DNA from 3 places in the Gordonia sp. NPDC057258 genome. Region 3 is predicted to be linked to each of the others. Evidence: predicted binding sites of a transcription regulator. Region 3 holds the regulator's gene; each other region holds the start of a gene.
What was found. The regulator LexA, encoded in region 3, represses DNA repair genes until DNA is damaged. The targets are predictions, from matches to a motif close to CGAACANNTGTTCG.
Positions count from the first base shown of each region.

Region 1: ACFUEJ_RS02420 (DUF222 domain-containing protein) is a predicted target of LexA. The motif match lies at 2,400-2,413, and genes of this name have one in related genera.
Region 2: ACFUEJ_RS08030 (DUF222 domain-containing protein) is a predicted target of LexA. The motif match lies at 2,048-2,061, and genes of this name have one in related genera.

Region 1 is NZ_JBHUXZ010000002.1:60,019-64,160, reverse strand. It holds gene ACFUEJ_RS02435 (sterol carrier family protein) at 1-327, opposite strand, end outside; gene ACFUEJ_RS02430 (glutamate--cysteine ligase) at 383-1,891, shown strand; gene ykgO (type B 50S ribosomal protein L36) at 1,957-2,079, shown strand; gene ACFUEJ_RS02420 (DUF222 domain-containing protein) at 2,445-4,064, shown strand; gene ACFUEJ_RS02415 (diacylglycerol kinase) at 4,107-4,142, opposite strand, start outside.
Region 2 is NZ_JBHUXZ010000008.1:6,294-10,435, reverse strand. It holds gene dcd (dCTP deaminase) at 1-499, opposite strand, end outside; gene ACFUEJ_RS08030 (DUF222 domain-containing protein) at 521-2,017, opposite strand; tRNA gene ACFUEJ_RS08025 (tRNA-Gly) at 2,269-2,342, shown strand; gene ACFUEJ_RS08020 (N-6 DNA methylase) at 2,518-4,142, shown strand, end outside.
Region 3 is NZ_JBHUXZ010000007.1:119,578-123,719, reverse strand. It holds gene ACFUEJ_RS07755 (phosphoenolpyruvate--protein phosphotransferase) at 96-1,805, shown strand; gene lexA (transcriptional repressor LexA) at 1,783-2,487, opposite strand; gene ACFUEJ_RS07745 (LysM peptidoglycan-binding domain-containing protein) at 2,712-3,251, shown strand; gene nrdR (transcriptional regulator NrdR) at 3,351-3,851, shown strand; gene hrpA (ATP-dependent RNA helicase HrpA) at 3,825-4,142, opposite strand, start outside.

The DNA of each region.
Region 1 (4,142 bases), on a different contig from region 3:
CACCAGGCGCGCGGCGAGGGCGTCGTCGTAGGTGAGGACACCGGTGACGAGGAGCAGCCAGGTCCGCGGCGCCATCTCGACGACGTTCGGCGGCGTTCCGCGGGTGTGACGGGGACCTTCGATGCACTGGACCGCGACGAACGGGGGCACCCGGACCTCGACCGAGTTCCCGGGGGCGAGCTGCTCGAGTGTCCGGGCCGATCGACGGACGGCGTCGGCGAGGGCGGCGCGTCCCGGGGTCGGCACGGTCGGGTCGACGAGCCAGTCCGAGACGGCCAGCACCGCGGCCCGGACCTCGGCGGGGTCCACTCGCCTGCGTGGTGGCACCCGGCCATCTTCGCAAGAGGGTTCGCGCCGATGCGGATCGGGCAGTATTGACCGCATGGGAGCCGAGGTGTCCAAACAGCAGTTCACCGGCGAGGACCGGGTTCGTTTCCGGCGTCAGGTGGGTCGCGGCACGGAAGCGATCGCGCGGATGCTCGCCGACGGGCTGTTCACCGATCAGGGCCGTCCGCCGAAGCCGTTGCTCGGCATGGAGGTCGAACTGAACCTCGTCGACGAGTCCATGCAGCCCGCGATGGCGAACGCCGCCGTCCTCGAGGCGATCGCCGATCCGGACTATCAGACCGAACTCGGCCAGTTCAACATCGAGATCAACGTCTCGCCGCGACCGTTCACGACCGACGACACGATCTCGCTCGAGCAGGCGCTGCGGACGTCGCTCAACCGGGCCGAGCAGCGGGCCGCACAGACGTCGAGCCACCTGGTCATGATCGGCATGTTGCCGACACTGAAGTCCGAACACTTCGCGCATCACTGGATCTCGGCGAACCCGCGCTACGACCTGCTGAACGAGCAGATCTTCGCCGCCCGCGGCGAGGATCTCGAGATCGACATCACCGGTGTCCCGCTGACCGATGGACACCACACCGAGCACCTGCGCACCTCGACCGATTCGATCCTGCCCGAAGCGGCCTGCACCTCACTACAGCTGCACCTGCGGGTGGCGCCGGAAGACTTCGCCTCGCACTGGAATGCGGCACAGGCCATCGCCGGGGTGCAGGTCGCCCTGGCCGGGAACTCGCCCTTCCTCGCCGAGACCGCGTTGTGGCACGAGAGCCGCATCCCGGTCTTCGAACAGGCCACCGACACCCGGCCGCTGGAGCTGAAGAACCAGGGTGTCCGGCCGCGAGTGTGGTTCGGAGAGCGGTGGATCAACACGATCTTCGACCTCTTCGAGGAGAACACGCGCTATTTCCCCGCACTCCTCCCCGTCTGCACCGACACCGACCCGCTCGCCGAGCTCGACGACGGACGCATCCCCACCCTCGACGAACTGCGTCTGCACAACGGGACCGTCTACCGCTGGAACCGTCCGGTCTACGACATCCACGAGGGACAGGCCCACCTGCGCGTCGAGAACCGCGTGCTGCCCGCCGGTCCCACGGTCGTCGACACGATGGCCAACGCCGCGTTCTACTACGGCGTCGTCCGGGGCCTCGTCGAATCCGACCGGCCGCTGTGGTCGCGGATGTCGTTCAACGCCGCCGCCGAGAACCTGCAGTCCGGCGCCCGCACCGGCATGGAGTCGCAGCTCTACTGGCCCGACGTCGGCTGGGTGCGACCCGACGAACTCGTCCTGCGCCGGCTGCTCGTGCTCGCCGAGGACGGTTTGCAGCGGTTCGGCGTCTCCAACAAGGCCCGCAAGCGCTACCTGTCGGTCATCGAGGGCCGCTGCATCTCCCGCCAGACGGGATCGGTCTGGCAACGCCAGGCGGTCGCGGCCCGCGAACGCGCGGGCGAGAGCCGGACACAGGCGCTGCACGGGATGCTCCGCGACTACGTGACCCAGATGCACGAGGGCGAGCCGGTGCACACCTGGGAGGTCTGACACCCGCCTCGGCGCTCGTCGACGGACCTGCTTTAATGGAAACAATTTCCATTAAGGAGGCTCCGTTGAAGGTCCGTGCATCCATCCGGTCGTTGAAGAACCAACCCGGTTCACAAGTGGTCAAGCGCAAGGGGCGCATCTACGTGATCAACAAGGGCAACCCCAGATTCAAGGCGCGCCAGGGCTGATCGTCGAGCACTCGCCGCCCAGAATGCTATCGTCGCGGCCGAGCAACTCCGCTGGAAACGACATTCGTGCTGCGACTGCAGCATCAGGGTCCCCGCGTCGACGGGCGGCGTCGAGTAGTCACACAGACGGCAGGAACTGCGCGCTCAACTCGAGGCGCGGCCTGCCGTCGTGGCGATGATGCCGCCCGACCCAGACAACGTGGTCGTCGTCCCGCGAGATCCTACCGGCGCCCACCGACAAGTTCCCGCAACGCAATGACTCTGATTCATATTGCCGGGCAATTGTTTTCGTGGCTAGACCCGCCGGACTCGTGTACACTCGAACGTACATTCGCTGCAACGGTTCTCGGGGGGAGGTCACCGTCATGTCCGGCATCACACACACCGACGACGCGTCCGTGCCGGCTCCCCGGGTGGTCGAGTTGGTGGCTGATCTGCATCGCACCCTGGACAAACTGCAGTCGGTGGATTTGTCGCCGTGTACCGATGCCGAACTGGCCGAGGTGGCCGCGGAGACCGAACGCGCCATCGCGCGTCTGACCGTCGCCGGAGACCGGCAGATCGATCAGGTCGAGGCCCGCGACCTGCCCCGCAAGACGGGGTGCCGAACCCTCATGCAATTCATGACACACCGGCTACGAGTCTCGAACCCGATGCGGCGTCGCAAGCAGATGGACGCCACCGCCCACCGCACCAGCCTCGGCGGCGAGGTCCTACCACCTGAACATCCGTGCCTCGCTGAGGCTTTCGCACAAGGTTCTGTCGGCTCTGCGCATGTGCAGGCCGTCCTCGATGTCCTCGACCAGATCCCTCATGGAACTGACCACGATGTGAAGGTCGCGGCTGAGCGGCAGATGGCCGAGATCGCCGCCGACCACACCCCGGCTGACATCACTCAACTCGGTGCGCGGTTGCTAGCTCATCTCGATCCTGACGGCACTCTGGCCGACGATTCGGAACGCAAGAGGCGCCGCGGCCTGTGGATCGGTCGGCAACGCGCCGATGGCACCGCGAAGATCTCGGGCACGCTGACTCCCGAACTCCACGCCCGGTTGTCGATGATGTTCGCCGTGTGGGGCAAACCCGGACTCAACAACCCCGACGACCCCGACTCGCCCAGCGGACCGGCCGGTGCCGCCGACCCTGACGCCCTGGCCGCGGCAGTCGACCGCGACGGTCGCACTCTCGCCCAGACGAATCATGATGCGCTCGACGCCGCCCTGGCCGCGGGCTTCGCCGACGGGACACTCGGCACGTCGCACCGAGGCCTGCCCGTGCAACTGATCATCAAGACCGACCTCAACGACCTCATCCGCGAAGCCGGACTCGCCACCACCGCCACCGGAACCCTGCTGCCCATCCGGGACCTGATCGCGATGGCCGGTGAGGTCCAGCCGTGGTTGGCGATCTTCAAAGACGCCACCACCGTCCCCCTACATTTCGGGCGCGGCAAACGCCTCGCGACCCGCGAACAACGCCTCGTCTCCTTCGCCCGCCCCGACGGGGAAGTGTGCTCGGCACCCGGCTGCGACCAACCCGCCACCCACGTCGAACTCCACCACGCCCAGAAGGACTGGGCAAAAGGCGGTCTCACCGACATCGACGACCTCGCACCCGCCTGCCCGCGACACAACCGCATGGTCGGTGACCAACCCGGCCGATACACCACCCGGGTAGTACGCGACGGACCGGACGAAGGCCGCTGCGCCTGGCGACTCAACGCCGAACCCGGCGCACCACCCAACCCCGAACACATCAACCGCCGACCCGACATACCCAAGCGGTTGCAGGCCCACCTGGAACAGGTTCGGCGAGAGATCCACGGACGCACCACGTCCGGCGATGAGCCACGCCCACATGACGCGCGCCGATCATGGTTGAAAACCAGCCACGTCATCGACGTCCGACCACCCCGCCCAGGACCACTCACACCCCGGCCGTCCCTCGTCGAAGCGCACCTCATGGAGTTACTCGCCACTCGATGACTCGCGCTTGCGGATCACATCGCCCGCCGTCGCCGAGTGCGGCTACTTCTGCGCGCAGAGCCCCCGGCCCGTCACGAG
Region 2 (4,142 bases), on a different contig from region 3:
CCGACGCGCTGCCGTATGGCTCCTCGGCCGGGCTGCTGAGGCGGATGAGGCACAGCTGCCCGATCTTCATGCCGGGCCAGAGGGTGATCGGAAGGTTCGCGACGTTCGACAACTCGAGGGTGATGTGGCCGGAGAAACCGGGGTCGATGAAGCCCGCCGTCGAATGCGTGAGGAGGCCGAGCCGGCCGAGTGACGACTTGCCTTCAAGTCGGCCGGCGAGGTCGTCGGGCAGCGAGCACACCTCGAGGGTGGACCCCAGCACGAACTCGCCCGGATGCAGCACAAAGGGCTCGCCGTCGGCCGGTTCGACCAGCGAGGTGAGTTCGTCTTGGCGTTGTGCGGGGTCGATGTGGGTGTAGCGGGTGTTGTTGAACACCCGGAACAGGCCGTCGAGCCGGACGTCGACGCTGGAGGGCTGGACGAGGGCGGGATCGAACGGATCGATGGCGAGGCGCCCGTCAGCGATCTCGGCGCGGATGTCGCGGTCGGAGAGCAGCACGGTGTCGAGGTTATCGAATGGTCAGGGAGGATCTGCGCCGGTGTCGGTCGGCGCCGACCCTCCGCTCTCCGGCACCGCTGTTCTGCGCCGCCGGACATCAGCGCGCATGCGGTCGAGGATCGCGTCGGTGCGATGCACATGGTTGATCCGCGGCGTCGACGACGGGTGCGAGCGGGGCGGGTGCCAGACGGCGCGGCCGGCGTCGACCCCATCGGTGGCGATGGTGGTGGCCCACTGATCCACGCCGGTGCCGACCACCCGGTTGTGTGGTGGGCAGGCGGTCGCGAGGGTGTCGAGGTCGGTGGAACCGCCGTGGGCGTCCCACTCGGCGACGTGGTGGATCTCGCAGTCGAACGACGGCCGCGTGCATCCCGGGAAGGTGCAGCCGCCGTCGCGGGCGACCGCGGCGATTCGTTGTGCGCGCGAGGCCAATCGCCTGGACCGCCCGAGGTAGAGCACCTCGCTGGAGTGGTCCCGGAACACCGCGAGATGATGCTGCGCGTCGGCGGCGAGGCTGATGGCGTCCTTGATGGGTAGGAGGGTTCCCGTCGCGGTCCGTGCCGGGTCGCCGGCCGCGTCGCGCAGCGCCGATTCGGTGATGGAGACGACGAGGTGTGGCGGCAGTCCGTTATGCGAACCCCCGAGCGCGCCGGCGTCGAGCACGAAGCGCAGCATGGCGCGCAACGCGTCGTGGTTCCGCTTCTCGGCCGTGCGCTCGTCGCGTCCGGCAGCGGCGGCCAGCGCGTCGGGGTCCGCGGCGGCGGGGTTGCCGGTGGGCGACTCGGGATCGGCGGGATTGTTCATCCCGGGAGCGGCCCACACCGACAGGACGACGTCGAACATGGCGCGCGTCACGGGGTCGAGCGTTGCGGTCAGGCGGGACATCAGTTGGGCGTCTTGCGGCCCGAGTTTGAGTCCGCGGTTACGGGCGCGGTCGCGATCGTCGGAGATGGTTCCGTCGGGGTCGAGGTGGGCCAGGATGCGGGCGCCGAGGTCACGGAGCGACGACGGGTCGTACTCGCGTGCGTAGTGCGCGAGCGTCGCCTCGGCGGCTTCCCGGTCGGCAGGGTCCACGTCGGCGGGGATCTTGCGCATCACCTCGATGACGACGTCGACGTGGCGTCCCGAGATCTCGCCGTCGGCAACACCTTTGGCGGTCTCGGGGAAGCGCGGTTCGAGCGGCACCCCCTGCATGTCCGGGAACCTGCCCAAGGCCCAGACCCGGTTCATCAGGCGGGTCGCCTCGCCGCGCCGGTTCAGCGCGTGGCACAGGAAGTTGGAGACGGTCTGGCACCCCATCTTCCGGTACGCCGACCGCTCGTCGATGTCGACGATGTGGTCGGTGAACAGCGACAGCATCCGTCGTTCGGCACGCTCGTGCTCGATCGCCACCTGTAGGAGATCGGTGTCGGAGCAGTCCGTGGACTGCGTCTCGGCGATCTCGTCCAGCAGCGCACGTAGGCGCGCGTACTGGTCGAGAAGAAGTGGTTGTGGTGCAGATGGCTCGGTAGAAGCCATGATTTCATCCCCCGTCATCATGGCTCAACTCGAAACTACGTTCGAGACTACCGGCCGGCCGCCCGGCGCGCAACCCTTCTGGCGAATTATTCTGCGTCGCAACCGAATCGCGTCGGGTCAATCCGTCCCATCGCCGCCCAGATGTCGCACTTCGTTGCGTCTGACGCCACGATCCGCGACATCTGCGCGTGCCGACGACCGGCCCGGCCACGGGTTTGCTAGGCTGTCGTTCGCGAGTCCAGCACTCGCACGCCGATGTAGTTCAATGGCAGAACATCAGCTTCCCAAGCTGAATACGCGGGTTCGATTCCCGTCATCGGCTCCACCAAAAGCCCTGGTCAGAGTGTTTTGACTGGGGCTTTCGTGGTTCGTTCGGACGATTCGGGGCCGCACAGGGGCCGCGTCCGAGACCACATCAGCGCGCTTATTACACACCACACGAGCGAAGCCATACACTGCCTGAGGAGTGCGCCCGAGTCACGAACGAAACGAGAGGTCGTATGCCTTCGCCTGGAATCTCCGAGACGGAGACCGTCGTCAAGCGGGTGCTCCCCTACCTCCAACGGAGAGGTTACGAGCTGGACGACTTGAGCTTCGAGTTGCCAACCGCGGAGGACGGATCGGCACCCAAGTTCGTCGACATCTCCGTCACAGCTGGGGGCACGAAGCCGAAGTTCCTGATCGAGGCGAAACGCCAGTCGCATCGGTTGCTCAAGAGAGATCGCGAACAGGCACTTGACTATGGCACGACCCTGAGCGTGCCTTTCGTAGTCCTTACGAACGGTGCGGAGCTGGAGATCCTCAACACCCAGACTCGGGAGCAGATGCGCGTAACGGATTCACGCGCCGGCCGGACGATGATCCCCCACAAGGCAAACCTCACGGCCGTCCTCAAACGCATGAGGACGAACCCGATGAGCAATGACCTGAACCTGACCGACAAGTCGCTCCCCTTCCGTCCAGGACTTCCTCTCAAGCAGTTGAATGCACTTTTCGCTCGGTGCCACAGCAAGATTAGACAGCTGGAAAAAGACGAAGATAACGCATTCGCCGACTTCTCGAAGCTGCTGTTCCTCAGATTGCTGGAAGAGAAGGAGGACGATCCAGTAACTTCACCCGGCTTCAAACTCCCCTACTCGACGCGCTTTCACGAGCTCGCGGACAAACCATCTGCGAACGCAGATGAAGTAAAGACTTTGGTTGACGAGATGATCAGCCGGTGCCGCGCGCAGTACGGTGATGTGATTACAGATAAGCTGCATATCAAGAAGCCGTCTACTTACGCTTACTTAGTGACAGAGCTATCGAAAGTATCCTTCACCGACAGCGGACTTGATACCAAGGGAGCTGCTTTTGAGTATTTCGTCCGCGCAACCCTCAAGGGCAAGAAGTTAGGACAGTACTTTACGCCACGTCAACTCGTCGATCTGATGCTCGTAATGGTGGGCGAGCAATTGATCGTCGATTCGGTTGCTACCGGTGAGCCCATAAAGGTCCTAGATCCGGCGTGTGGAACCGGCGGCTTCCTAGTGTTTCTGATGAAACACAGCCTAGAAGAAATTGACCGCCGAAGAAAAGACCGGCGACTGACCAAGGCCAGCGCCGACAAGTTAACAAAGCGTGTGATGGAAGAAACCTTCTATGGCGTAGATGCGAACTCCGGTGTGGCTTCATCAGCAAAAATGAACATGATCATATCCGGAGATGGTCACACCAATATCATATGTGCCAACAGCCTGGATACGAACAATACGGTCTGGTCCCTCGAGAAGGCCGAGTATGACCTAATCATCAGCAATCCTCCATTCGGAACCAGCGAAACCGACCTTCCTCCGGATCAGCTGGCTGAATATCCGGTGCGGACCACGCGGGGACAGTTACTCTTCCTGCAACACATGCTAAAGTCGGTGGTTCCCGGCGGGACGGTTTGCACGGTCATCGATGATGGCGCATTGAACAATAATAATTCAGCCGAAACCCGGCGTTGGATTATGGAAAACTCCCGCATCCGGGCGGTCATATCGCTGCCCTCCGTGACTTTTGCTCCCAATAAGATATCAGTGAAGTCCAGTGTATTAATGTTCGAGCGCTTGGAATCGGTCGACGATCCAGAGGAAGAGTACGA
Region 3 (4,142 bases):
ATGTTGTAGTAATTGTGTTTACGCCTGTTTGTGTTGACAAGTCAAGCACTTTTTGTAACGGTGGTCACATCGGTAGTCGAGTGAGAGGCAAGACGATGGCGCAGATCCTGACGGGAACCCCGGTGGTCGGCGGGTTGGCCCACGGTCCCGCGCTGTGGCCGGGCGAGCGACCCGACCACTCGCCGGAGAAGCTCGGCGTCGGTGTGGAGATCGCCGAGGAACGGCGCGCCGACGAGGTCACGCGCTTCGCCACCGCGGCCGGCGCCGTCGCCGCGCGGCTGCGCACGCGCGCGTCGCAGAACACCGGGGTGACGGCCGAGGTGCTCGCCGCGACGGCGGGCCTGGCCGAGGACCGCGGCTGGATCGGTGCCGCGACCGCGCTCATCGGCAAGGGCGCCCCCGCCGAGGCCGCTGCCGTCGCGGCCACCGAACAGTTCGCGGCGGTGTTCACCAAGCTCGGCGGACTGATGGCCGAGCGGGTCACCGATCTCAACGACGTGCGCGACCGGGTCCTCGCCGAACTGCTCGGCCTACCCGAACCTGGTGTGCCCACTCCGGAGGTGCCGTCGGTCCTGCTCGCCGACGACCTCGCGCCCGCCGACACCGCGGGCCTCGACCCCACGAGCACCATCGCCCTCGTCACCCGCCTCGGCGGACCGACCAGCCACACCGCGATCATCGCGCGCCAGCTGGGGATCCCGTGCGTGGTGGCGGTGGCCGACCTGGACGAGATCGAGCCCGGCACAACCGTTCTCGTCGACGGCAGCACCGGGCGGATCGAGGTGGAGCCCGATGCGGAGGCGGCCCGGGCTCGCGTCGACGAGGATCGGCGGCATGCCGCACTCGTCGCCGGCTGGACCGGTCCGGGGCAGACCGCCGACGGGGTGGCCGTGGCGGTGCTCGCCAACGTCGCCGACGGATCGTCGGCACGCGCCGCGGCCGGGTACCCCGTCGAGGGCGTCGGGCTCTTCCGCACCGAACTCGCGTTCCTCGAGCGTGCCGACGAACCGTCGGTGGACGAGCAGGCCGCGATCTACCGGGAGGTGCTCGATGCGTTCGACGGGCAGAAGGTGGTCATCCGCACCCTCGACGCCGGGTCCGACAAACCGCTCCGGTTCGTGACCCATCCCGACGAATCGAACCCAGCGCTCGGCGTGCGGGGCGATCGGATCGCGCTGGCGCACCCCGAGATCCGCGCGCATCAGCTCGACGCGATCGCGCAGGCCGCGTCGGGGTCGGCCGTCGCGCCGTGGGTCATGGCGCCGATGATCGCCTCGCCGGCGGAGGCGCGCACCTTCGCCGCCGAGGTCCGCGGCCGTGGTCTGGTCGCCGGGGTGATGATCGAGGTGCCCGCGGCGGCGATCCTGGCCGAAGCCGTCCTCGCCGAGGTGGACTTCGTGTCCATCGGCACCAACGATCTGACCCAGTACACGATGGCGGCCGACCGGATGTCGGCCGATCTCGCCGGACTGACCGACCCGTGGCAACCGGCCGTGTTGAGCCTCATCGCGGGTGTCGCGGCAGCGGGTGCACGTCAGGGAAAGCCGGTCGGGGTGTGCGGCGAGGCCGCCGCCGATCCGAACCTCGCCTGCGTGCTCGTCGGTCTCGGGGTCACCTCGCTGTCCAGCGCGCCGGCTGCTGCGGCGGCCGTGGGGGCCCGGCTCGGCGAGGTGTCCGCACCGGACTGCCGGGCCGCCGCCGAGGCTGCCCTGTCCACCTCGGATCCCGCCGCGGCGCGCGAGGCGGCCGCGGCGGTGCTCGACGGTTCGGTCGGTGGAGAGGTCAGACTCGCCGCATCACGGTGACGACCTTGCCGAGGATGACGGCATCGTTGCCCGGGATCGGATCGAACAGTTCGTTGTGCGGCATGAGCCAGACGTTCGGGCCCTGACGCTTGAAGGTCTTCACGGTGGCCTCGCCGTCGATCATGGCCGCGACGATGTCGCCGTTGTCGGCGACGTTCTGCTGCCGGACCACGACCCAGTCGCCGTCGCAGATCGCGGCGTCGATCATCGACTCGCCGACGACGCGCAACAGGAAGAGCGATCCCTCGCCGACGAGCTCACGGGGCAGTGGGAAGACGTCCTCGACGGCCTCCTCGGCCAGGATCGGACCGCCGGCCGCGATACGGCCGAGAACCGGCACGAAGGTCGGCTCGGGAAGCTGGCCGGCCGTCGGGGTGTCCGGCGACGGGGTGTCACTCGGGGCGATGTTGACCGCACGGGGACGGTTCGCGTCGCGCTTGAGCAGCCCCTTGCGTTCCAGCGTCCGCAACTGATGGGCCACCGATGACGTCGAGGCCAGGCCGACCTCGTCGCCGATCTCCCGGATGCTCGGCGGATAACCGCGCTCGCGCACCGAGCGGCGGATCACCTCCAGGACCCCGGCCTGTCGCGGGGTGAGTGAGGCCTCGGCGGCGGCGGCGTCGAACGGGGCCTCGTCGTCGGCGCCCCGCGCTCGGCCGCGCCTATCGCCGGTGTCACTCATGTTCGGTTCCTCTCGTCTTCGGAACGTGCTGGTAGATGGCTTGCGCCGGGTCCGAGCCTAGCGGAGTGCGACCGGCACCTCAAACATTTGTTCGATGTGTCGCGAGACTTTGTCGGGACGTCGTGCTACAAATTCGAACATCAGTGCATCGAACATCTGATCGATGTTCGAACACCGAACACCACACCCGCACGATCCCAGACACCCGAACACCGGAGGGCACCATGCGCACCGCCACTCTCGTCGCTCCCGTCCGCACCGACCGTCCCGACGCCGTCCGGCCGCGCACCGACCGCGCCGATCGCGTCCGGACCCGCGCCCCGCTGTCCGACGGCGGCCGACCGGTCGACAACCGGCCGGCCGGCACCCGGCCGCGGGGGGCATCGCCGGTGACCCCGCGGGTGGGCGGTACCCACTGTGGCTCTCCGGTCGGGGTCCGGGGACGTGGCCCGGTCGGGCCCGACGCGGCGGTGTTCCGTCGCCGCCGCCGCACCGCGGTCGCGCTCCTCGCCGGTGTCGGGCTGGCGTTCGTCGTGTGGGTGTTCGGTGTCGTCGGCCAGAATTACTCGGACTCGCTGACACCGTCCGCCGTGAGTTCCGAGGTCGTCCATGTGCGCTCGGGGGACTCGCTCAGCTCGATCGCCGGCCGGGTGGCACCCGAGATGCCGCGCGAGGTCGTGATCGACGAGATCGTCGCGATGAACGATCTGGGGTCGAGCGCGCTGCAGGTGGGCCAGCCCCTGCTCACCCCCCGGTACCGCTGAGGCCGGGCGGTATCCTCGATGTCACAGGGGCCGGCCGACAAGCGGCGGGGCGCACGCTTCGGGTGCGTTCCAGCGTCCCGCGACCTGCGTGAGGACACGATGCGCTGCCCCTTCTGCAAGAACGACGACACCAAGGTCATCGACTCGCGTGTCGCAGATGAAGGGCAGGCCATCCGCCGCCGTCGCTCCTGTGTGGAGTGCGGTCGCCGGTTCTCGACCGTGGAGAGCGCCGTGCTCGCGGTGGTCAAACGCAACGGCGTGACCGAGCCGTTCAGCCGGGAGAAGGTCATGCGTGGCGTGCGGCGAGCCTGTCAGGGCCGCCACGTCGCCGAGGACGCGCTCGCGCAGCTCGCCCAGCAGGTCGAGGACACGGTGCGCGCCAGTGGATCGGCCGAGATCCCCAGCAACGAGGTCGGACTCGCCATCCTGGGCCCGCTCCGCGATCTCGACGAGGTGGCGTATCTGCGCTTCGCCTCGGTGTACCGGTCGTTCGACTCGGTGGAGGACTTCCAGCGCGAGATCGACGACCTGAAGGCGGCATCGGGATCCGGGAGCGCGCTCGCCGAACCCGTGTCAGCCGAGTCGGTCCAGAGCTCGTAGGACCCGTTTCTCCGACACCGGGAACGCGGTGCCGAGACGCTGGGCGAACAGCCCCACGCGCAACTCCTCGACGAGCCACTGCGCTTCGTCGTCGACCACCGCCCGCCGGTGCTCGGGTACCTGTTCGAGGCGTTGGGCCCACCGTTCGACGACGCGATCGACGGCGGCCACCCCGGCCTGGTCGCGTGCTGCGGACGCGGGTAGTGCCTCCAGACGTGCTTGCGCGCCGTCGAGATAGCGCGGCAGATTCTCCAGGTGGCGTCGCGCGGTAGCCGCCACGAATCCGTCGAA